2 regions of the Bacillus sp. TL12 genome follow, and region 2 is predicted to be linked to the other one. Evidence: riboswitches for the same ligand, from Rfam matches in the RefSeq annotation. Region 2 holds a riboswitch; the other holds the start of a gene.
The links. Region 2 has a riboswitch for S-adenosylmethionine ahead of LOK41_RS16710 (amino acid permease). Riboswitches for the same ligand answer to the same signal wherever they lie in the genome.
Positions count from the first base shown of each region.

Region 1: linked by a shared signal. The riboswitch ahead of LOK41_RS10945 (bifunctional O-acetylhomoserine aminocarboxypropyltransferase/cysteine synthase) and the one ahead of LOK41_RS16710 (amino acid permease) in region 2 are both predicted to bind S-adenosylmethionine.

Region 1 is NZ_JAJJBY010000009.1:75,218-86,210, forward strand. Features, by position in the region: gene LOK41_RS10935 (homoserine dehydrogenase) at 1-1,165, opposite strand, end outside; gene metA (homoserine O-acetyltransferase MetA) at 1,310-2,215, opposite strand; gene LOK41_RS10945 (bifunctional O-acetylhomoserine aminocarboxypropyltransferase/cysteine synthase) at 2,199-3,497, opposite strand; SAM riboswitch class I at 3,589-3,694, opposite strand; gene LOK41_RS10950 (chloride channel protein) at 4,051-5,301, shown strand; gene LOK41_RS10955 (YjjG family noncanonical pyrimidine nucleotidase) at 5,404-6,093, opposite strand; gene yeiL (transcriptional regulator YeiL) at 6,213-6,887, shown strand; gene LOK41_RS10965 (FMN-dependent NADH-azoreductase) at 6,965-7,591, opposite strand; gene LOK41_RS10970 (response regulator) at 7,786-8,433, opposite strand; gene LOK41_RS10975 (GAF domain-containing sensor histidine kinase) at 8,459-10,033, opposite strand; gene pdxK (pyridoxine/pyridoxal/pyridoxamine kinase) at 10,191-10,993, shown strand, end outside.
Region 2 is NZ_JAJJBY010000017.1:66,402-77,394, reverse strand. Features, by position in the region: gene LOK41_RS16735 (restriction endonuclease subunit S) at 1-185, shown strand, start outside; partial or broken gene LOK41_RS16730 (alpha/beta hydrolase family protein) at 512-1,054, shown strand; partial or broken gene LOK41_RS16725 (iron chaperone) at 1,298-1,582, shown strand; partial or broken gene LOK41_RS16720 (hypothetical protein) at 1,648-2,049, shown strand; gene LOK41_RS16715 (NAD(P)-dependent alcohol dehydrogenase) at 2,440-3,363, opposite strand; SAM riboswitch class I at 3,558-3,663, shown strand; gene LOK41_RS16710 (amino acid permease) at 3,831-5,249, shown strand; gene mmuM (homocysteine S-methyltransferase) at 5,313-6,272, shown strand; gene yknW (YknW family membrane protein) at 6,354-7,034, opposite strand; gene LOK41_RS16695 (DUF3981 domain-containing protein) at 7,168-8,886, shown strand; gene LOK41_RS16690 (multidrug effflux MFS transporter) at 9,007-10,266, shown strand; gene LOK41_RS16685 (hypothetical protein) at 10,505-10,993, shown strand, end outside.

The DNA of each region.
Region 1 (10,993 bases), on a different contig from region 2:
TTCCTTTCTCACTAAGTGGCATTTGAATAATCTTTTCAAAGCTAACACCGCGTTCGGAAAATAAAGATGTGATTTTTGCGAACACACCAATTTCATCTTTTACATGTAATCTTAAAAACTTTTTCACAAAAATTTCATCAGGCTCTTTTAATGCCTTCGCATACTGAGGAGAAACCGCACTATTCCCAGTCACACCAAGGCGTACATTTTGCATTACCGCGACTAAGTCAGAAACAACCGCTGTCGCTGTTGGTAAACTTCCTGCACCAGGCCCGTAAAACATCGTTTCCCCTACCGCTTCACCATACACATATACGGCGTTATATTCATTTTGAACAGCTGCAAGAGGATGTGTATTCGGAAGTAACGTTGGTTCAACTGTTACCTCTAACTTTTCACCATCGCGCTTTGCAAGCCCAATTAATTTAATTGTGTATCCTAAGCTTTTACTATACGCAATATCTTCCTCTGTAATAGAAGTAATCCCTTTCACCTTCACATCTCCAAGTTCTACATTTGTAGAAAAACCAAGAGTAGCCAAAATCGTCATTTTTCTTGCTGCATCTAAACCTTCTACGTCTGATGTTGGATCTGCTTCTGCAAATCCAAGCTGTTGCGCTTCGTTTAACACGTCGTCGTATGCTCTCCCTTCGTCAGACATTTTTGTCAGAATAAAGTTTGTTGTTCCGTTCACGATTCCCATCACTTTCGTAATAAGATCCGAGGAAAGCCCTTCTACAATGCTGCGTAGGATTGGAATCCCTCCAGCTACGCTCGCTTCATAAAATAAATCAGCTTGATTTTCCTTTGCTACTGTCAGTAATTCCGCCCCGTGCAATGCCATTAAATCTTTATTAGCAGTAACAACATGTTTACCATTGTTCAAAGCTTTTAAAATATAGGATTTTGCTTCCTGTATGCCGCCCATCACTTCAATGACAACATCGATATCAGGATTATCTATAATTTCATTTACATTTTTCGTTAATAAAGTAGAGGGGACTTGGACCTCTCTCTCTTTCTCAATATTTTGCACTAATACCTTTGTTACTTTCACTGGGCAACCAACTTGGTGCATCAATCGATCTTGATGATCCGTAATAATACGAACCACACCGCTGCCAACTGTTCCAAGGCCTAATAAGCCCACTTGAATTTCATTCATGATACTGTCCACCCCTCTAAAGAATTGTATTTAGATGCCATTATATAAGGTAAAATTATGAAAAACAATGTATTTTGAACATTTAGAAAAATATAAGATAATCCTTACAAAGAAAGCGTTGCCACGTGTTATATAATGATCATCTTACAAAATATAAGGGGTTTCTTGATACACATAATAATTTAACCAATTTGAAAATAATAAATTTCCATGACTGCGCCATCTTATGAGTGGCTTTTCAGCTGGGTTATTATGTTTAAAATAGTTTTTCGGAACCTTAATATCTAGCCCTTTTTGTTTATCACGTTCATATTCCTCTTTTAATGTATCGCAGCTGTATTCACTATGACCAAGAGCAAAAACATGCTTTCCATCTTGCCCCATAACAAGGTGTACACCCGCTTCTTCTGATGTTACTAGTAATTTCAACTCTTGTACTTTTTCAATATCAGATGCGTGTACTTCCGTATGACGTGAATGTGGTGCAAAAAAGAGCTCATCGAATCCTTGTAATAATTTCACATGTTGCTCACGTACTTCATGTTCAAATACACCAAACATCTTTTCTTCAAGCGGATATTTCGGAATTCCATAGTGATAATACAAACCAGCTTGCGCTCCCCAACAAATATGCAGCGTAGATGTTACATTTGTTTTTGAATATTCCATAATACGCCCAAGTTCTTCCCAATAATCTACCTCTTCAAAAGGAAGTGTTTCAACCGGCGCTCCTGTAATAATGAGACCGTCAAATTTTTCTCCCTCAATATCGCGAAACGTTTTATAAAAACTTGTTAAATGATCTTGCGCTACATTACGGGATACATGAGACTCCATATGGAGCAAATGCACGTCTAATTGAAGTGGAGTATTACCGAGTAATCTGAGCAATTGCGCTTCTGTTTCTTGTTTTGTTGGCATTAAATTCAAAATTGCAATTTTTAAAGCACGTATATCTTGTGTTTCAGCTCGTTCTTTTGTCATGACAAAAATATTCTCTTTTTGCAATACTTTACGAGCTGGTAAATCCTTATCAACAATGATCGGCATGTGCTTTGCCTCCAACTAATGCTTCCTCTAGGTCCGCAATAATATCAGAAACATCTTCTATACCGACTGATAGGCGAATTAAATCAGATGTAACACCTGCTAAACGCTGTTCTTCTTCATTTAACTGTCTATGCGTTGTACTAGCAGGATGAATCACACATGTTCTCGCATCTGCTACATGCGTTACAAGCGTTGCTAACTTCACATTTGCAATAACCTCTTTCGCAGATTCTAATCCGCCTTTAATTCCAAATGTTAAAACACCACTTGCACCTTTTTCTAAATACTTTTGTGCTAGCGGATAATTTTCATTACTTTCTAATCCCGGATAATTCACCCATTCAATACGATCATGATTAGCAAGCCACTTCGCAACTGCAAGAGCATTTTCACTATGACGCTCCATTCGTAAATGCAATGTTTCTAAACCAATATTGCTAATATACGCATTGAATGGGCTCATACAGTTGCCATAGTCTCTTAATAATTGAACGCGGGCTTTCACAATATATGCCGCCTGCCCAAAGTTCTGCACATAACTTACACCGTGATAACTTGGGTCTGGTTCGACAAGCTCTGGATACTTTCCATTTGTCCAATCAAAATTTCCGCCATCGATAACAATCCCGCCTAATGAGCTTGCATGGCCATCAATATATTTCGTTGTAGAATGAACAATAATATTTGCCCCATGTTCAAACGCTTGGCACAAATATGGTGTCGCCAAAGTATTGTCCACGATAAAAGGTACTTTTAGTTCTTTCGCCGCTGCTGAAAACTCTTTAAAATTTAAAACATTCATCGCTGGATTTCCAAGAGACTCTGCATAAATCAGCTTTGTTTTGTCATTTGCAAGTGCCACAATCTCATCAGCAGATGAGTTCGGATTAAAGAACGTAACATCAATCCCCAATTTACGTAAACTTACCCCAAATAAATTAAATGTTCCCCCATAAACGGTTGAAGAACAAAGTAAATGATCACCACTACTACAAATATTTAAAACAGCAAGCATAATGGCCGCTTGACCAGAAGCTGTCGCAACAGCTCCAACGCCGCCTTCTAAATCGGATAACTTTTGTTCAAATGCTGCTAGTGTCGGATTCCCAATACGCGTATAAATATAGCCTTCTGCCTCTAAATTAAAGAGTGCTGCTAAATCATCAGACGTATCGTATTTGTACGTCGTACTTTGATAAAGCGGTAAAACACGCGGTTCACCATTTTTCGGTGAATAGCCACCTTGCACACAAATGGTTCCTTTTCCCCATGATTCTCCCATCTCTCATACTCCTTTCTTTTATAGAAAATAAAAAAACTGCTTCTTTCCTGAATAAGAAAGAAGCAGTTTGAAAACACGCTCTAAAGTCTCTTTCTTATCTCTCAGGATTTATTACCTGCAGGATTTGGCACAATTCCGCTATGCGGCTGTTGCCAAGGTTTCATAGGGCCTGTCCCTCCACCTTTTCTTGATAAGACTATGCAATTACCGTTGATTTTATAGCAATTATTTCCTAATGTCAATTATTTTTCTGAATTTTTACAATAAATTTTATTAACATTTTAATCGTTTATTCTTACAATTCAAACTTAATATATCAGCACGAATCGTTCCCTCTAAAGAAAAAGAATAACTTTTAAAGCCATTGCTAACTATGTAAAATAAAAGAGTTATATGTTTTTATCTACATCCGTTTTTTTATATGCACACAATACATTTATGACTAAGTCATTTTCCTTCCAAAATAATAGACATATCGCATGAACTATCCAATCGTTTTCATATTATAATTTCTAATTTTTTCATCATCACGTACAATAAGGAGGCTTACAAAATGACAATTAGAAGAGACGTGCACTATTTACTTATTGTGTACGGTATGTTTCTAGGTTCTATTGTTGGTACTACAGTATGGTTATTTTTAGTTGTCACCAATGCTGGAATTCATTTCGTATGGGAGTATTTACCGAAAGAATTCGCATTACCATCCTATTACACAGTTTGTATAACAACAATCGGTGGTATTCTTATTGGACTATCACAAAAATACTTTGGTACATACCCGCGTTTAATGCCAGAGGTAATGGTTGAATATAAGAAAACGGGTAGAATTGAATACCGCTTTGTACATAAGGCTACATTAACAGCCATTATTGTTTTAACATTTGGAGCAAGCTTAGGCCCCGAAGCAGCACTTGTTGGGATTATAGGTGGGCTTTGTACATGGGTTGGCGATCGCTTTCACTTTGCTGTAAAAGGAATGCAGGGGCTAACAGAAATTGGGATTGGTGCTACTTTAAGTGTTATTTTTAATGCACCGTTATTCGGCTATTTAGCACCAAACGAAAATGAGAATGAACGACTTGCTGAAGTTTCTAAAGGAAAAAAGGCTATTGTATATGCTGCTACTACTTTTGCTGGTTTTTCTATTTATTTATTGCTTAGTAAGTTTGATAATCGAGGATCTTTTATCGTTAACTTTGAAGAGGGATCTTTTTCACTTCGTGAGTGGGTTTCCTTTTTACCACTTGCTTGTATAGGAGCTAGTGTAGGCTATTTTTATTTCAAGATAGAACATACATTGGAGAAAATAGTACATCCTTTTAAAGAATATAAGGTAACATTAGGGATTATTGGCGGTATTCTTTTAGGGATTGCTGGAACTTATCTCCCATATACAATGTTTTCAGGAGAACATCAATTAAAAGAACTCGTACATGAATGGACAGAATTATCATTTTGGGTGTTACTTCTTTCAGGCGTTTTAAAATTATGTATAACGGCAGTTTGTTTAAATACGGGTTGGCGCGGAGGACACATTTTTCCGATTATATTTGCTGGTGCAAGTATTGGATATGCTATGGCCACAGTCATACCAGTAGACCCAATTGCTGCTGTAGCAACCGTGACAACAGCAATTTCAAGCTATGCACTTCGAAAACCAATTGCTATTACCGTATTATTACTTATGTTTTTCCCAATCAATTTACTATTACCGATGCTTGGAGCTGCAATGATTGGTAATTTATTCCCACTTCCTAACAGTAGTGAGGATAAACAAACAGCTCTTGAAAATACCAAATAATGAAATAAACAAATGAAAAGCAAGTACCGTCACTATAAAAGTAATGGTACTTGCTTTTTGAGTAAAGAGTGTTTATTTTTACAAATAAAAATTCTTTTTAAACTATCCTTTTAAAATTTCATATAGCTCATCAAAGGTTTGTATTTCATAAGTCGGAACTATCCCACTATCATTTAACTTTTTTTCAGCATTAAACCAACAAGTATCTAGTCCAGCTAGCTGTCCTCCTTTAATATCTGCACTTAAGGAATCACCGATAATTAACCCTTTCTCCACAGAAAAATTAGGAATTCGTGCAAAAACATAATCGAAGTATTCCTTCATTGGCTTTTGAGAGCCCGTGTCTTCCGAAACAAAAATATCCTTAAAGAGTGAATGTAATCCTGAATTACGTAAACATTTCTCCTGTGTTTTAGAAACACCATTTGTAACAATATATAAGTCATATTCGCTTTGGAGATTTGTTATGAATTCAAAAGCTCCATCAATGAGCTGATTCCCTTCTTCTAAATATCTTCGATAATTCTGTTCAAACAAAAGGCCATCTACTTCTTGGCCATACTCCTTAAATAAAATTGAAAATCGAGTATTTACTACCTCATCTCGATCTATTTTCCCCTCTTCAAAGGATTTCCACAGTCCTTGATTTATTATTTTATAATGCTTTGTAATTTCATCAGTTAAAGGTATTTTTTGTTCCTCAAAAAGTAAATGTAACGCTGTTCTCTGAGCCGCTTTAAAATCTAGTAATGTATCGTCTACATCAAATAGTAATGTTTGATATTTCTTCATGTTGCTTCTCTCCCTTGCCTCTATAAAAATACGCTTTTTCTTTTGTTCTCAAATAAATCGTATCACTTCCACTTGTAAAAAGAATAGGAGATATCTCATACTAAATGAGAGGTGAAAAAATGAAAATCGAAAAAAAAAGAGATGAAATTTACAATTATGTACAGCACTTCAACTTTCAAACGTTCTTTTCATTTGATATTTTTCCATATATAGAAGTTCATTCTTTTCAAAAGAAAGAACTGATTTGCAACGAAGGAGAAGAATTACCATATCTTTATTACCTAATTTCCGGAAAAGCAAAAATATATATGAATCATCAAAATGGAAAAACTTCCTTAATTAATTTTGTAAAAGCTCCCTCGTTTATTGGAGAATTAGGATTAATTGGAATTGAGTCTGTAACAAAAGGGATTGAAGCTATAGAACCTTGTATCTGTTTAGCTCTCCCTCTTAAAGATTGTCAGCATCTCCTATTACAAGACGCACACTTCTTACAACAGCTATGCAAATTTATTGGAGAAAAAACAATTACTCGAACTGAACAATATGCGAAAAATTATAACTATCCTTTAGAAAATCGATTAGCGGCCTTCATTCTGTTAACGGAACAAAACGATTGTTATCTCGAAAAACATACAGAGGCCTCTGAATACTTAAACGTTAGTTATCGGCACCTCTTGTATGTATTAAAACAGTTTTGTCAGCAAAATTGGTTAAAAAAAGAAGGAAGAATGTATTTCATACAGGATCGAGAGCAATTACAACAGTTGGCAGATGAGCTTAATCGACAATAAAAAAGCAGTACCAACGTCTTAAAAGCGTTGATACTGCAAGGGTACTTGCCATGTTTGAGTGACGATTATATTTTTAATTAAAACGAGCTTGCTACTTTCACAGCTTTTTCAAGACCTTCTGCAATAATCTCTTCTGCTTTATCTGGGAATTGATTATGACCTTCAATGATAACTGTTTCCATATTTGTTACACCGAAGAAGCCCATCATGCTTGCTACATATTTAACAGCCATTTCTACATTAGCTGCTGGTCCTTCAGAATATACGCCACCACGTGCATTTAATAGTGCAACTTTCTTATCACCGATAAGACCTACAGGGCCTTCTGATGTATATTTAAATGTTTTACCAGCACGGTTTAAGTAATCGATATATGTGTGAAGTACCGCTGGAATTGTTAAGTTCCATAATGGGAAACCAAACACTACTTTATCAGCTGCAAGGAATTGATCTAAATATTTATCAGCAACAGCTACTGCTTTTGCTTCTTCTGCTGTTAAGTCAAATCCTTTACTAGCTTTAAATGTACCATTAATCATATCTACGCCTACATACGGTAATTCCTCTTTGTATAAATCAAGTTCTACTACTGTATCATTTGGATGTGATTCTTTATAGCTCGCTAAAAATGTTTCATATAATTTCACGCTAACTGCTTGGTCTGCTGGGCGGTTGTTAGCCTTTACGAATAAAACTGTTGTCATGTTTTATTTTCCTCCTAGTACTCACTCTTACGTTGTTTATTATTTACTCGCTAAAAGGGATAATCCCTTGTAATTGTTGTTGCTTACAAATATATTCTATCCTCTCATTCCAACAATTTCTTCCTCACATAGACGTATCTTTCCATAAAAAAAGTCCGCCTCCTAAAGGCGAACTAAGTCCTACGACTTTTGTCTTATACAATTCCATTTTTCACTGCATATAAAGCAGCTTGTGTACGATCCGATAGATTTAATTTACTTAAAATACTACTTACATGCGCTTTTACTGTTTTTTCGGTAATAACTAAAACAGATGCAATTTCCTTATTACTCATCCCTTTTGCTAAGAGTTGCAACACTTCATTCTCCCTTGCCGTTAGTACATCTACATGAATATTTGATAACTCCTGTTTCTCTTCTTGCGGCAACGGTTGAGAAAGAAGTGTACTTGCAATATCAGGATGAAGCTGAATATTTCCTTTATATGCACTACGGATGGCTTCCACAAGTTGATCCGGCTCGACATCCTTTAAAATGTATCCACTTGCGCCAGCTTTTAAAGCTGGTAAAACATGTGCTTGATCCGAAAAACTAGTTAATACGAGCACTTTTACATTTGGATACTCTTTTTTTATACACGCGGTTGCTTCAATACCATCCATCTCTGGCATATATAAGTCCATTAGTACAACATCTGGCTGCACCTCTTCTACTTTCATTAGCGCTTCTTTTCCGTTATTAGCTTCTCCAACTAGCTCCAAATCTTCTTGCGTGCTTAAGAAGAATGCTAATCCTTTTAAAACAACTGTATGATCATCAACTAATAATACTTTTATCTTCACGAATTCCCCTCATTTTCACATGGCATTATAATGGTACGATAACTTTTATACTCGTTCGTTTTTTCTCACTTACAATCGTAATACATCCGCCAATTAACTCTGCGCGTTCACGCATTGTTGTCATACCGAGCGACTTTTTCTCTTTTATATCTTTTTCTATAAAACCAATCCCATAATCAACTATCTCTAAAGACACTTCCTTCTCCGCTACTTTCAAATAAATTGTCGCCTCTGTTACTCCCGCATGTTTACTCACATTATTTAACGCCTCTTGCCCAATTCGCCATAGCGTTTCTTCCACTACACGTGGTAAATCGCGCACACCTGTAACTTGTTCACGTATTTTCAAACCTAAATTTTCACCATATTGCTTTAAAGCTGGAAACAAACCTTTTTCCAATCCTGCTGGACGAAGTTGCCAAATGAGTGTCCGCATTTCTTTTAAAGCACCTTGTGCTAACTCTCTCATCTCATGCAGAGATTGATCTACCGTTTCATTTTGTCCCTTTAAAACAGCTTCTGCGCCCTTCGTCATGAAGGTTAATGAAAATAGTTTTTGTGAAACTGAGTCGTGCAAGTCCCTTGCCAAACGATTACGTTCTTCCATTCTGACAAGTTCACGGCGCTGTTCATTTAATCGTAAATTCTCAATCATTAATGAAATATGATTCGTTAACGCTTGAAGAATATCTATGGCATTTGTATCAAACTCACCCTTGTTTAAACTCACACATAAAACACCGAACACATGATTTCGAATATGTATTGGAGCTGCAAGAATAGAACCGTTAGGATGAACGCTATTTTCCACTTGTCTTTTCATTAAAATAGGTCGATTCTTTTCTATCGCTTCCTTTGCTGCCCTCTCTAAACCAAAATCCTCTTGTACTGTATGCTTCTTATAGAAAGCTCGCATAGAAAGCTTTTCCTCTTTTATAAAAAATGCAACTTGCTCCCATAGAAATACATCTCCCACTTGTTTCACAACTTCTTCTGGCAATATACTTAATTTATGAATTTTTCTTAGTTCCTGAATAAAACGCTCTAGTTTCACATAATAATGAGCCCTTTTCTTTTCATTTTCATATAGTTTCGTTCTTTTTAAAGCTGTTCCAATTTGCAGAGCAACCGATTGCAACAGCATAAGTTCTTCTTCAGAAAAATGTATTTTCCCTGGACTTGCGACATTTAAAACTCCAAAATCTTCTCCACCAGCTTTTAAAGGAACAGTTGCATGATGAAGGATCCCCTCAGTGTCACCCCAATTATTTTCAACCGCGTTGTTAATTCGTTTACATTCAATAATATTAACAGCTCGCTCTAATTTTCCTTCTACAAACCGACGCAAACACCAACATTCTCCTTCACACATTGGCCTTTTATTTTGAAAAGAAAGGGCTGCTGGTAAATGATAATCAATTAACTTTGTATACCTACCATTTTCATCAGCAAGAAAAATCCACCCTGTTGTTAATCCTGTTACATGCAATAACTTCTCTAATACCGCTTGCAACACATGATATGTATCATTAGATGTATTTAATGTTTCTGCAATTTCTTTTAATATAGCTAGTTCGCTTATACGATTTCCTTGAAACATAAATTTTCTCCTACATATAATATTTTCTTTCTTCATTGTATCAAACTCAATGTATTCTCAAAAAATCTAGTTACTTTTTCACTTTGTACTTATTCGTAACATTGATATAATGGTTAAAAATGTAGTTTTCATTATATCACCTGAGGGGGCTTTCACAATGACATTAAACAAAGCACTTACAATCGCTGGTTCTGACACAAGCGGTGGCGCTGGTATACAAGCGGATTTAAAAACATTCCAAGAACTTGGTGTATACGGAATGACGTCTCTTACAACAATCGTAACGATGGATCCGCATAACGGCTGGGCACACAACGTATTCCCTATTCCAGCTTCTACACTAAAACCACAATTAGAAACAACAATTGAAGGTGTCGGTGTTGATGCTTTAAAAACAGGTATGCTTGGATCAGTTGAAATTATTGAAATGGTTGCTGAAACAATCGAAAAGCATAATCTACAAAATGTAGTAGTAGACCCAGTTATGGTTTGTAAAGGTGCAGATGAAGCATTGCATCCGGAAACAAATGACTGCTTACGCGATGTACTTGTTCCAAAAGCATTAGTTGTTACACCAAACTTATTTGAAGCATACCAATTAAGCGGTGTAAAAATTAATTCCCTTGAAGACATGAAAGAAGCTGCGAAAAAAATCCATGCTCTAGGTGCAAAATACGTACTCATTAAAGGCGGTAGCAAACTCGGTACAGAAACTGCAATCGACGTATTATACGATGGAGAAACATTCGATCTTCTAGAATCAGAGAAAATTGATACAACAAATACACATGGCGCAGGTTGTACATATTCTGCAGCAATTACAGCAGAACTTGCAAAAGGTAAATCTGTAAAAGAAGCTGTAGCAATCGCAAAAGAGTTTATCACAGCTGCGATTCGTCACTCTTTCAAATTAAACGAATACATCGGACCAACACATCACGGCGCATATCGTAAATTTGC
Region 2 (10,993 bases):
AAGAATTAAAAGATAGAGAAAGAAATACTATAAAAATTTTAGAGTTAGATTCTTCAGTGAATAATTTAAAACAATCTATCCTTTCAAAAGCCTTCAAAGGTGAACTTGGTACAAATGATCCAAATGATCCAAATGATGAGCCAGCCATTGAACTTTTAAAATCGATTATTAAAGAAAAGTTGTAATTAAATCTATTCGATTAACAGCAATTAGATTTTTAAACAACTTTATTGTTCTTAAAATGTCTCACACTGAAAGGAGTAAACTAATTTTTAAATAACTTTAATAACCACCTGCCAAGTTAATGAGCAAGTGGTTATTGTATTTCTAAGAATAAAATTAAACAATTTTATTATCTCTACACACTTTGTATGGATTTAAAATAAAGTCGCGATGTTTATAAAAAAGTTGCGAAGCTTCGCCCCTTTGGATATGGTTATCTAAAGGGGTGTTTTTGTGTCGAAAAGAAAAAGAACATCTAAAATCGATAAGTGGATTAAAGAGGGGCGAGAAACTGGGAATTGCTAACTACGATGCTGTTATATCTGGAGCGGATAAACTAGTTGACAAAGGGATTGCAGATAAAGATAGAGTAGGGGTTATGGGATGGAGCAACGGGGGATATATATCAGCTTTCTGTTCTACATTTAGTAGTAGATTCAAAGCTATTTCAGTTGGAGGTGGAATTACTAATTGGAGTACCCATTATGTAAATACAGATATACCTTACTTTATTAGGATGTATTTAGGAAATAATCCATGGAATGATCCAGAGATATATACTAAAACATCACCAATGACATATATTGGATCAGCCCGTACTCCCACTTTAATCCAACATGGCGAAAAGGATGCAAGAGTTCCAACTCCAAATGCATATGAGCTATATCAAGGATTAAGGGATATGGAAGTTGATACAGAGTTAATTATATTTAAAGGGATGGCATATAGTTCTGACCAGCCAGGAATTAATGTGGCTATTATGAAGCAGAATTTGATGTGGTTTTCACACTATATTCTTGGAGAAAGTATGAAAGATTTTAGGGTTTTATAATGGATATCCTCACAGGATACATAAGGATGAAACAGTCTTCATAAGGAAGCTTTTTTTCTTATTTAGCCTGTGATTGTTGCTCTATGATTTCCATGTGAATTTCCACTGTATAATACTCTAGCAACTACATTGACTTACAATTGTATAGCAACGTTATGGTATTAAGCTCCCTTTACCTTTATAGGTGTACGGAAACGATTCGTGTAAAAGCTGCAATAGGATAAAAATGTGGATCAGATATGGAAATTTCCAAATCTAATGCTAAAAATTGCGTGGAATCAGCCTATGTTTACCGATCATGGCACATTTATTATTGGTTTTAGCATTGCCAAACATCATTTGGCAGTTGCACCTGAAAAGGTAGGGATTGATCATTTTTCTGATGAAATTGTGCAGGCTGGCTATGATCACACCAAGCAGTTGGTACGTATCAAATGGGATAGTCCGGTTGATTTCTCATTACTTGAGAAAATGATTGAGTTTAATATTTTGGATAAGGCAGACTGTTCAACTTTTTGGTGGAAATAAAAAATCGGATTATTAAGGATGAACTGAACCCCGAATAGGTCCACTTTTTTAGTGTCCACTATTCGGGGGTTGGTATTTCAGTAGGATTATTGGTGATAACTCAAAAATTTGCATATGGAATGTTAGAATTACAAACTCCAATCTATTTCATTTTTTCAGTTGGTTTGTATATTTTTGCTTTGTATCATTATTATAAAAGTCATGTTAAAAAACTTCAGGCACCAATAAAGGAATCAAAATCACTGAAAGGAAAGAGCGGTTTTAGGGTAGTGGCTTTTGTAGGATTAGGTCAACTCATTGCTAATATCAGTCTTGGTTTTGCAACACAACAGATGGTAGCAATTGTATTAATGTGTGTATACTCAATGCTTTCGTTTATTTTGTATCATTTCATTATGGAGCTTCATAGGTATTATTATTTACGGAAGCATATAGAAGGTGAGGGGAAAATACATACAACCTATTAAAGAGACTCTATTGCATGTTAAGTATATAATTGCATTCCTCTTATAGTCATTAAAGGCTAGGGAAAATAGAAGTTGTTGTAAGCAGGTGAAGTATACAATGCCACTTAATACATACTTTTAAATCCTCCAATTTTCACTTTAGATAGTGAACTATATTCAAAAATCAACTATCGGGGAGCTTTAGTTGAATAAAAATAATTAAACTTTATTCGAAACCTACATAATAATGTAGCTTTGAAATAAAGTCACGGTGTTGTCCTCCTTTAGATATGATTATCTAAAGGAGGATTTGTTATGTTCAAAAGAAAAAACAGTTGAAGGTGAATGAAAGGAGGTTATGATACAGGAACAGGCTATTGGTATATGAAGTGCATAGAATCAGAAACATTTTTAAGTTTTGTTAGGGTTATCTAAAGTTATTACTACATTTCCTTTTTTGTGCCCTTTCTCTACATATTTATGAGCTTCAGGAAGTTGTTCTAGTGGATAACGTCTATCGATGACGGATGTTATTTTCTCTGCCTCGATAAGCTCTTTGAGGAAAAGTAAATCTTCAGTACGTACTTTTGCTATCATTCCTTCGACTGACACGTATGTCCCGTTCGAAGTGAGTGCTTTCTTGCAATTAGATTTGGTGTTTTTCCCGACTGCATCAAAGATAATCTCATAGCGTTCTTCTCTTTCTGTAAAATCTTCTTTCGTGTAATCAATTACGTTATCAGCCCCTAAAGATTTTACTAACTCTAAATTTGTAGTACTACAGACCCCGGTAACTTCTGCCCCAAAGTATTTGGCAAGCTGTACCGCGGAAGTTCCTACGGCTCCAGAAGCTCCATAGATAAGAACTTTTTGCCCACTTTGGATAGTTGCTTTTCTAAGAAAATGTAATGCTGAAGTTCCACCAAAAAGAACAGCAGCGGCTTCCTCATAATTCATGTTTTCCGGTTTCATTGCTAACAATCCATCTTCAGGTATACATGTGTACTCAGCGTAAGCCCCAACACTCATTCCCGTTAATGCAAAAATTTGATCACCTTTCTTGAATTGTGTTACATTTTCACCTATCGTTTCAATTTCTCCTGCCAATTCTACCCCCAATATAGGTTTTCTCGGCTTTCTAAGACCTAGGATGATTCGCATAGGAATCCAGTACAAAATAGGACTATTGAAACCTCGAATTCTACAGTCTCCAGATGTTACTGTTGTCGCGTGAATTTTTACTAGGACTTCATTATCTTTGGGAATAGGTTTTTCGACCTCTTTGAGTTGAAGAACATCAGGTGGTCCGTATTTTGTGCATACAATTGCTTTCATAGCGAGCCTCCTTTAATCATTTTAATCCCATGATATTTTCTCTATTTTAAAAAAATGCTCTTTTCTATTGTTCTTTTATAGAGTTTATTTCACTTTAGTGGATATATGATGTGATAGATTTAGAACTTGCATGTTGACATAAAAATCATTCAGGAATATAATTTTTATTAATTTAAAAATTCAATAAATAAATTCACTTATCAAGAGAGACTGAGGGACAGGCCCTATGACGTCCGGCAACCTCCGAAATTCGGAACGGTGCCACTTCCTGCAGAATGGATTCATTCTGAGAGATAAGCCATCATATAATTTTTATGGACGAAGCCTCTTTCAGATGAAAGAGGCTTTTTTATGTTGTAAAGGAGGGGGAGTATAAAATTTAATAGTTTTTTGAATGGATATAACTGTTTCCAAGCATTTTTAATGCTATATTGCACGGAAAAATAATTAGAAGAGGTTGGATTATTATGGAATATACAAATGAAGATAGTCAAACAAAGCTGCAAAGAACGATGAAGAGTAGACATTTATTTATGCTTTCATTAGGGGGAGTAGTTGGGACAGGGCTCTTTCTAAGTTCGGGATACACGATTAATCAAGCAGGTCCAATCGGAACAATGATTGCATATTTAATTGGTGGTTTGATTATGTATTTGGTGATGTTATGCCTTGGAGAGTTAGCGGTTTCAATGCCAGTTACTGGAGCTTTTCATACATACGCAACGAAATATATAGGACCTGGGACTGGCTTTACGATTGCTTGGATGTATTGGCTTACTTGGACTGTTGCATTAGGTTCGGAATTTACGGCTTCAGGTCTACTTATGCAAAGGTGGTTTCCCGATACTTCGGTTTGGATGTGGAGTGCAATATTTGCTGCGACCATTTTCCTTTCCAATGCTTTTTCAGCAAAATTCTTTGCAGAATCAGAGTTTTGGTTTTCCAGTATTAAAGTAGCCACCATATTATTATTTATTATTTTAGGTGTGGGAGCTATGTTTGGTATTCTTTCTATGAAAGATGTATCTTCAGCACCTATGCTATCAAACTTTATTGGGGAAGATGGGCCTTTTCCAAATGGTTTTTTTCCAATTTTCATGACTATGCTTTCAGTAAGTTTTACTTTTTCAGGAACAGAATTGATTGGTATTGCGGCTGGAGAGAGTATAGACCCAGAGAAAAATGTACCGCGGGCAATCAAAAATACTGTTTGGAGACTCTTTATCTTTTTTATTGGTACAATCTTTGTTCTTTCAGGGTTAATTCCTTGGAGAGAAGCTGGAGTAATTGAAAGTCCGTTCGTTGTAGTCTTTGATAGGATTGGTGTACCGTATGCCGCAGATATTATGAATTTTGTTATTTTGACGGCATTACTTTCAGCTGCGAACTCAGGGTTGTATGCCTCATCTCGTATGCTATGGTCCCTTTCAAAAGAGAAGATGATCAATCCTTCTTTTGCAAAATTAACATCAAAAGGAATTCCTCTTCATGCTTTAATTTTTAGCATGATCGGTGGATGTTTATCTCTTCTTTCTAGTATAGTTGCACCTGATACTGTGTATATCGTTCTTGTATCTATTTCGGGTTTTGCGGTGGTCGTTGTTTGGATGGGAATTGCAGCTTCACAGTTTATGTTTCGGAGACGTTTCTTAGAACAAGGTAATTATGTAGAGGATTTGAAATATAGAACCCCTCTTTATCCAATCGTTCCTATTGCGGCTTTTCTATTATGTTTTGCATCTTGCATTGGTATAGCTTTTGATCCTAATCAAAGGATAGCTCTTTATTGTGGTATTCTATTTTTAGCTTTATGTTATTTTACATATTACTTAAAAAGTAATAGAAATCGCCCGCGGGCAATAAAAAAATTGAATGATGCAAGATAATGGACTCTTTTTGGTTAAAGCTCTTTGGATTTTAAAATCATTATGAAAAGGCGTGTGATTCCTATGAATAATTATCGTAACGTAAATCCGATAGAAAATATTTTAAGAGAATTTCCATTGATGATACTAGATGGTGCAATGGCTACGGAGCTTGAGCGTCATGGCTATGATTTGAATGATAATCTTTGGTCCGCGAAAGTTCTTATAGAAAATCCAGAGAGTATAAAACAAATACATATGGATTACTTTAGAGCAGGTGCGGATTGTGCGATTACTGCCAGTTATCAAACGACTGCCGAGGGTTTTATCAAAAGGGGATTGAGTGAGGCAGAAGCATTCCAGCTTATCAAAAAATCTGTTCAGATAGCTACAGAAGCTAGAGATGAATTTTGGTCAGACAGTAGCAATCATTTTAACCGCCCAAAACCTTTGGTTGCAGCATCAATTGGGCCATATGGTGCCTTTCTAGCTGACGGCTCGGAGTATCGAGGGGATTATAATGTAACGGAAGATGAATTAATGGATTTTCATAGAGAGCGTATGGAAATCCTTATTCATGCCGGGGCAGATGTCCTTGCTTGTGAAACGATACCGTGTTTAATAGAAGCTAAGGCAATTGCTAGATTATTAGAAGGGTTTTCGGGAACTTATGCGTGGATTAGTTTCAGTGCAAAGGATGAACTGCATATTTGTAGTGGAGAATTAATTACAGATTGTGCAAAATGGTTGGATAAGAGTGAACAAGTAGCAGCAGTGGGAATAAACTGCACACAACCTCGATATATTCCTTCTCTTATAAAAGAAATACGTCACCAAACTAACAAACCAATTGTTGTGTATCCCAATTTAGGTGAAGAGTATGATCCGAAAACTAAGACCTGGCATGGAGCACCAGTTCAAGAGGACTATGGGACTAGTGCTCAAATTTGGTATGAATGTGGAGCGCAATTAATTGGTGGATGTTGCAGGACGAAACCTGAAGATATAAAAAGAATTGTAGGTTGGGCACGAGAAAAATTATAAAACATGTGGATGAAAAAGAAGATCGTAAAACCTGTCCTTAAAAAGAGTGGATTTTACGATCTTTATTTTTAATATTTTAGGTTAATGCATCTGTGTAATCCCCTGCATAATCCCACCTATACTCATTAAAGCAGTTGTAATGATAAATAACACAATCACAAGTACCATAACTTTCTTCTTATGTAATTCCGTTAAAATATATAACCCAATACCTAAAACGATATAGTACCAAATGGCGAATACATCTATCCTTTGCGCCATAGCATGTAAGATGAGGTTATCGGTTAATAAGGGTGCTAAACTCGTATAGGAAATTTGATAATTTCCTAGTAAAATAGCGATGGTTCCATTCAATAACATCCCAAGTTTCATAATGAATACGGAATAGAGCGTAACGCAAAGTAATTCTTTATAAGTCGTGTCGACTCCAAAAAAGATCATGATGTTTTTATAGAAGATAGGGGCGAAAAACACGGATATAATGCCGCTAACTGCAGTAAAGCCGAAAGTGGTTAAGAAAGTAATATGAGTAGGGATTTGAAAAGCAGAATTACTATTCATTTGTTTTATTGCGGGATTATTTAGTGTGACATATGAGAAAAGAGCACTTGTAATAATTGTTAAAAGTAGGATTATGAATAACGGTACTATAATTGGCTTGTGAGTACGCATTCTTTGGAATTGTAGTGCGGGTGATGTAATCATGCTGAATAAAGATGGTTTTTTCATTAAACCATTTTTAAAAGCTGTATTTGTTTCCATATGTATGCTGTCTCCCTTTATGAATTTATTTCCAATTTTATCATAAAGATATTTTATATTCCCATTTTTACCTCATTACCCCTTATTTGGTATACTAAAAGGAAAGACACAATAAAAGGAGACATTGCCTTTGATTAAATTTATAGTTTTAGCCATTCTCACATTGTTTTTGATTCCATGGACAAGGAGCGGTAAGCCACTTCGTACAGTGGATAAAGAAGGATCTGAGAAAGTTGTAAAGAAAAAGGCGGCAACGACTTTAGTTATTCCGATTCTACTTTGGATTGGTATTGCAATCTATGAATATCTTTGGTTAATTGATGACCGCGTGGATTCGATTCTTACGCATTATTCTGTTGTAATTGCAGTATTAATTGGAGTAGTCCTGGTTTCTCAGGAGAGAAAAGGGAGATTAGAAGTTAAGTTGAAAGCGGCAGTAATGTTTGCTTTACTTGTATCTTACGGCTATTTTGGTTACTTGCATGATATAGTAATCTCGCAAAATAAATATGATTCAGTTGTAAAAGTAGAAAAAGATATTTCAGAGCCATTTACTGAAAATGACCAACCGTTTACTGTTCCTCCGAAAACCGCAGAAAATAAGATGAAAAAGGTATTTGGGGATATTCCAAAAGTCGCGTATTTTGAATTAGGGGAACTTACACCACAAATGGTGAATGGAGAAGCGTTATATGTAGCTCCAATCGAGGTTTCTGGATTCTTTAAGGCGCGTAAGGCAGAAGCAATTCCAGGTTATGTGACGATGTCAGGTACAAACCCTGATGCGGAGGCAAAATTACATCTTGGTTATAAAATGAAATACGTACCAAGTATGTTTTTCGGTAATAAATTGGAACGTGTTGTTCGAAAAGCAGAAGCAAGCCTTATCTTTAAAGGAAAACCGAAGTTTGAAGTAGATGATAAAGGCAAACCATACTATACAATGACATATGGTGAATTTATTTCAGGTCGATCTGGATTTGAAGTACAAGGTGTTGTAGTTGTAGACGCGCAAACAGGTGATGTAAAAAGATATGATAAAGGGCAAGCACCTAAGTTTATTGATGGTGTCTTAAATCATGAAACAGCAGCAATGCTAAATACGTATTTCGGTAAGTTCATACATGGTTTTTGGAACACGAAGTTTTCTCAAAGTGATGTAAAGATTCCAACTGAATGGGGAACGAAGGAAGGGGTTACACCAATATTCGGGAAGGATAGAAAACTGTATTACTTTACAGATTTCACTTCTCCAAAAGAGGGTGTCGATTCCGCTTTAGGTTACTCCTTAGTGGATGCACGTACAGGAAAGCTTTATTACTATAATGGAAAAGAAATAAAAGGAATTATGGATGGTTCAGCTGCTACAGAAGTGGTGGATAATTCCTTCAAGAGGGAGAAATGGCATGGAACAATGCCTGTAATTTATAATGTATATGGTAAACCGTCTTGGATTGTACCTGTTATTGATGACGGAGGGTTAGTACGTGCTCATACCGTGATCTATGCTTCAAACGCAAAAGTATCTGCGACAGGTTCAACGCAAAAAGAAGCGCTTGAAAAATATAAAAGTGTGCTAACAGGAAGTGGTGATTCATTCCGTCCAACTTCTAGTGGAAAAGAAGCACAAAAAGAAGGTGTTGTACAACGTGTTTATAAAGAGAAATCTGGAGAAAATACAATTGTCTTTGTACTACTAGAAAATGAGCAAAAAGTATTTATGATTTCTGCAAAAGATTTCCCATATGCTATGTTTACAGAAGTTGGAGATCCAATTCAAATCACATATTTAGACACAGGAGAAACGATGTCTTCTGTATCTAAATTTACAAATGGCAACTTGAAAAAGTAAAGCGATAGAGATTCTATCGCTTTTCTCTTTTCGTTGCATAGGAAAGTACGATATACTTGACGTATATTTAATGTTGTAACTATAATTGTTACGATTTGAAGTTTATATTAGAAAGGGTGAATGATGGAAGTGAATGAAGTTAATCACGATGTATATAAACCTGTAAAAGCAAACAGGTTATGGATGATTCTTGTATTAGGGACACTTACAGCAATTGGACCATTGTCCATTGATATGTATTTACCGTCTTTACCAAAGCTAACGGATGATTTACAAACGAATGCTTCTCTCGCTCAGCTTACTTTAACAGCTTGTTTACTAGGGCTTTCGGTTGGACAATTATTTGTTGGGTCAATTAGTGATATTTATGGACGGCGCAAACCGCTTATTATTGCTCTTATTATTTATGTTGCATCTTCTTTACTTTGTGCTGTTGCACCATCTATTTGGAGTTTAGTGTTATTACGTTTCTTACAAGGAGCTTCAGGTTCAGCTGGGATTGTTATATCTCGTGCGATGGTACGTGATATGTACTCAGGCTCTGAGATGACGAAGTTTTTCTCACTACTTATGCTAGTAAATGGAGCAGCACCGATTTTGGCTCCAATTATTGGAGGACAGTTATTGCAGTTTACATCATGGCGTGGAGTCTTTATCGTTCTTGGAGCGATAAGTGTATTTATGTTAATATCCGCTACTTTTGTATTAAGGGAGACATTACCTCTTGAAGAGAGGGAGACAGGCGGTTTAACAGGAACATTATCAACATATGGAAAGTTATTAAAAGACCGTTTATTTATGGGATATGCTTTGTCCCAAGGTTTAGTGTCAGCGGCGATGTTTGCTTATATTTCGGGATCACCGTTTGTGTTGCAAAATATATACGGAGCAACACCACAAGCATTTAGTTTATTCTTTGCCATTAATGGTATTGGTATTATTATTGCCAGCCAAATTACCGGGCGTTTAGCAGGGAAGTTGAGTGAGAAAACATTGTTTGTAGCAGGTATTGGTATTGCTGCATTTGGTGGTATTTCCTTACTTCTTACGATTGTATTAGAAATCGGACTAATTGGTGTTTTATGCTCATTATTTCTTGTTGTGTCAAGTGTTGGGGTGGTATCGACAACAGGTTTTTCACTCGCGATGAGAAACCAAAAACAAGCTGCTGGTACAGCTTCTGCTTTACTTGGATTGTTACAGTTTATTTCTGGAGCACTTGTTGCACCTTTAGTGGGGATTGGAGGTAGTAATACTGCACTTCCTATGGGTATTGTAATTGCTCTTTGTGAAGTGGGCGCAGTTTTATGTTATATCTTTATGGCAAATCGTAGTGAAAAGCAGCTAGTACTTCAAGAAAAGCAAAATATAAATGCATAAAGAATGCTGAAAAAGAGCTGATTCAAAATTTGTTTTGGATCAGCTTTTTATGTGTGCTTACATTTATATAAGATGTAAGGAAGGAGTTATGGAGATCCCGGTCGTATAAAGTGACGATACTGTGACAAAAATGGTGGTGTGTGTATAAAAATAGGATCATAAGTGCAAAGTTTGAATGGTTCTCGTTATAATAGCAAGAGGAGACAAGTAGTAAACGTAGATAAAAGGAGAGTAACAAATGAAGAAAGTATGGGGTATTGCCTTGCTTGGAAGTATGCTTCTTCTAGCAGGATGTAATGGAAACAAGGATGTAAAAGAATCAAAAGAAAAAGTAGAGCAGTCAACTGCTCAGTCAGAAGAGATGAAAGCATATCGTGATGTGCATAAGAAGTACGATGAAAAAATGAACAAAGAACTAAATGAATCCCTGAAGTTATGGGAAGAAGCAAAAGAAAAAGGTGGGAAAGCTTTAGTTCATCCGAAGTTTAAAGAAGATGTACAAAAAGTAACAGCAAGTATGCTAGAAGATATTGATCATGTTCGTAAAGAAATTCGTGTTCCGGAATCAAAAGAAGAAGAACATAAGCTATATATTGGCTTCTTAGATGAAACAGAACAAGCAATAAAAAAATTAGAGAAATTAGCAAAAGAAGAAGATTCATCATTAATTCGTGATATAGAGGTTCATTTCTCGACAGCTTCAACATACTATAAACGTTTTCTGAAA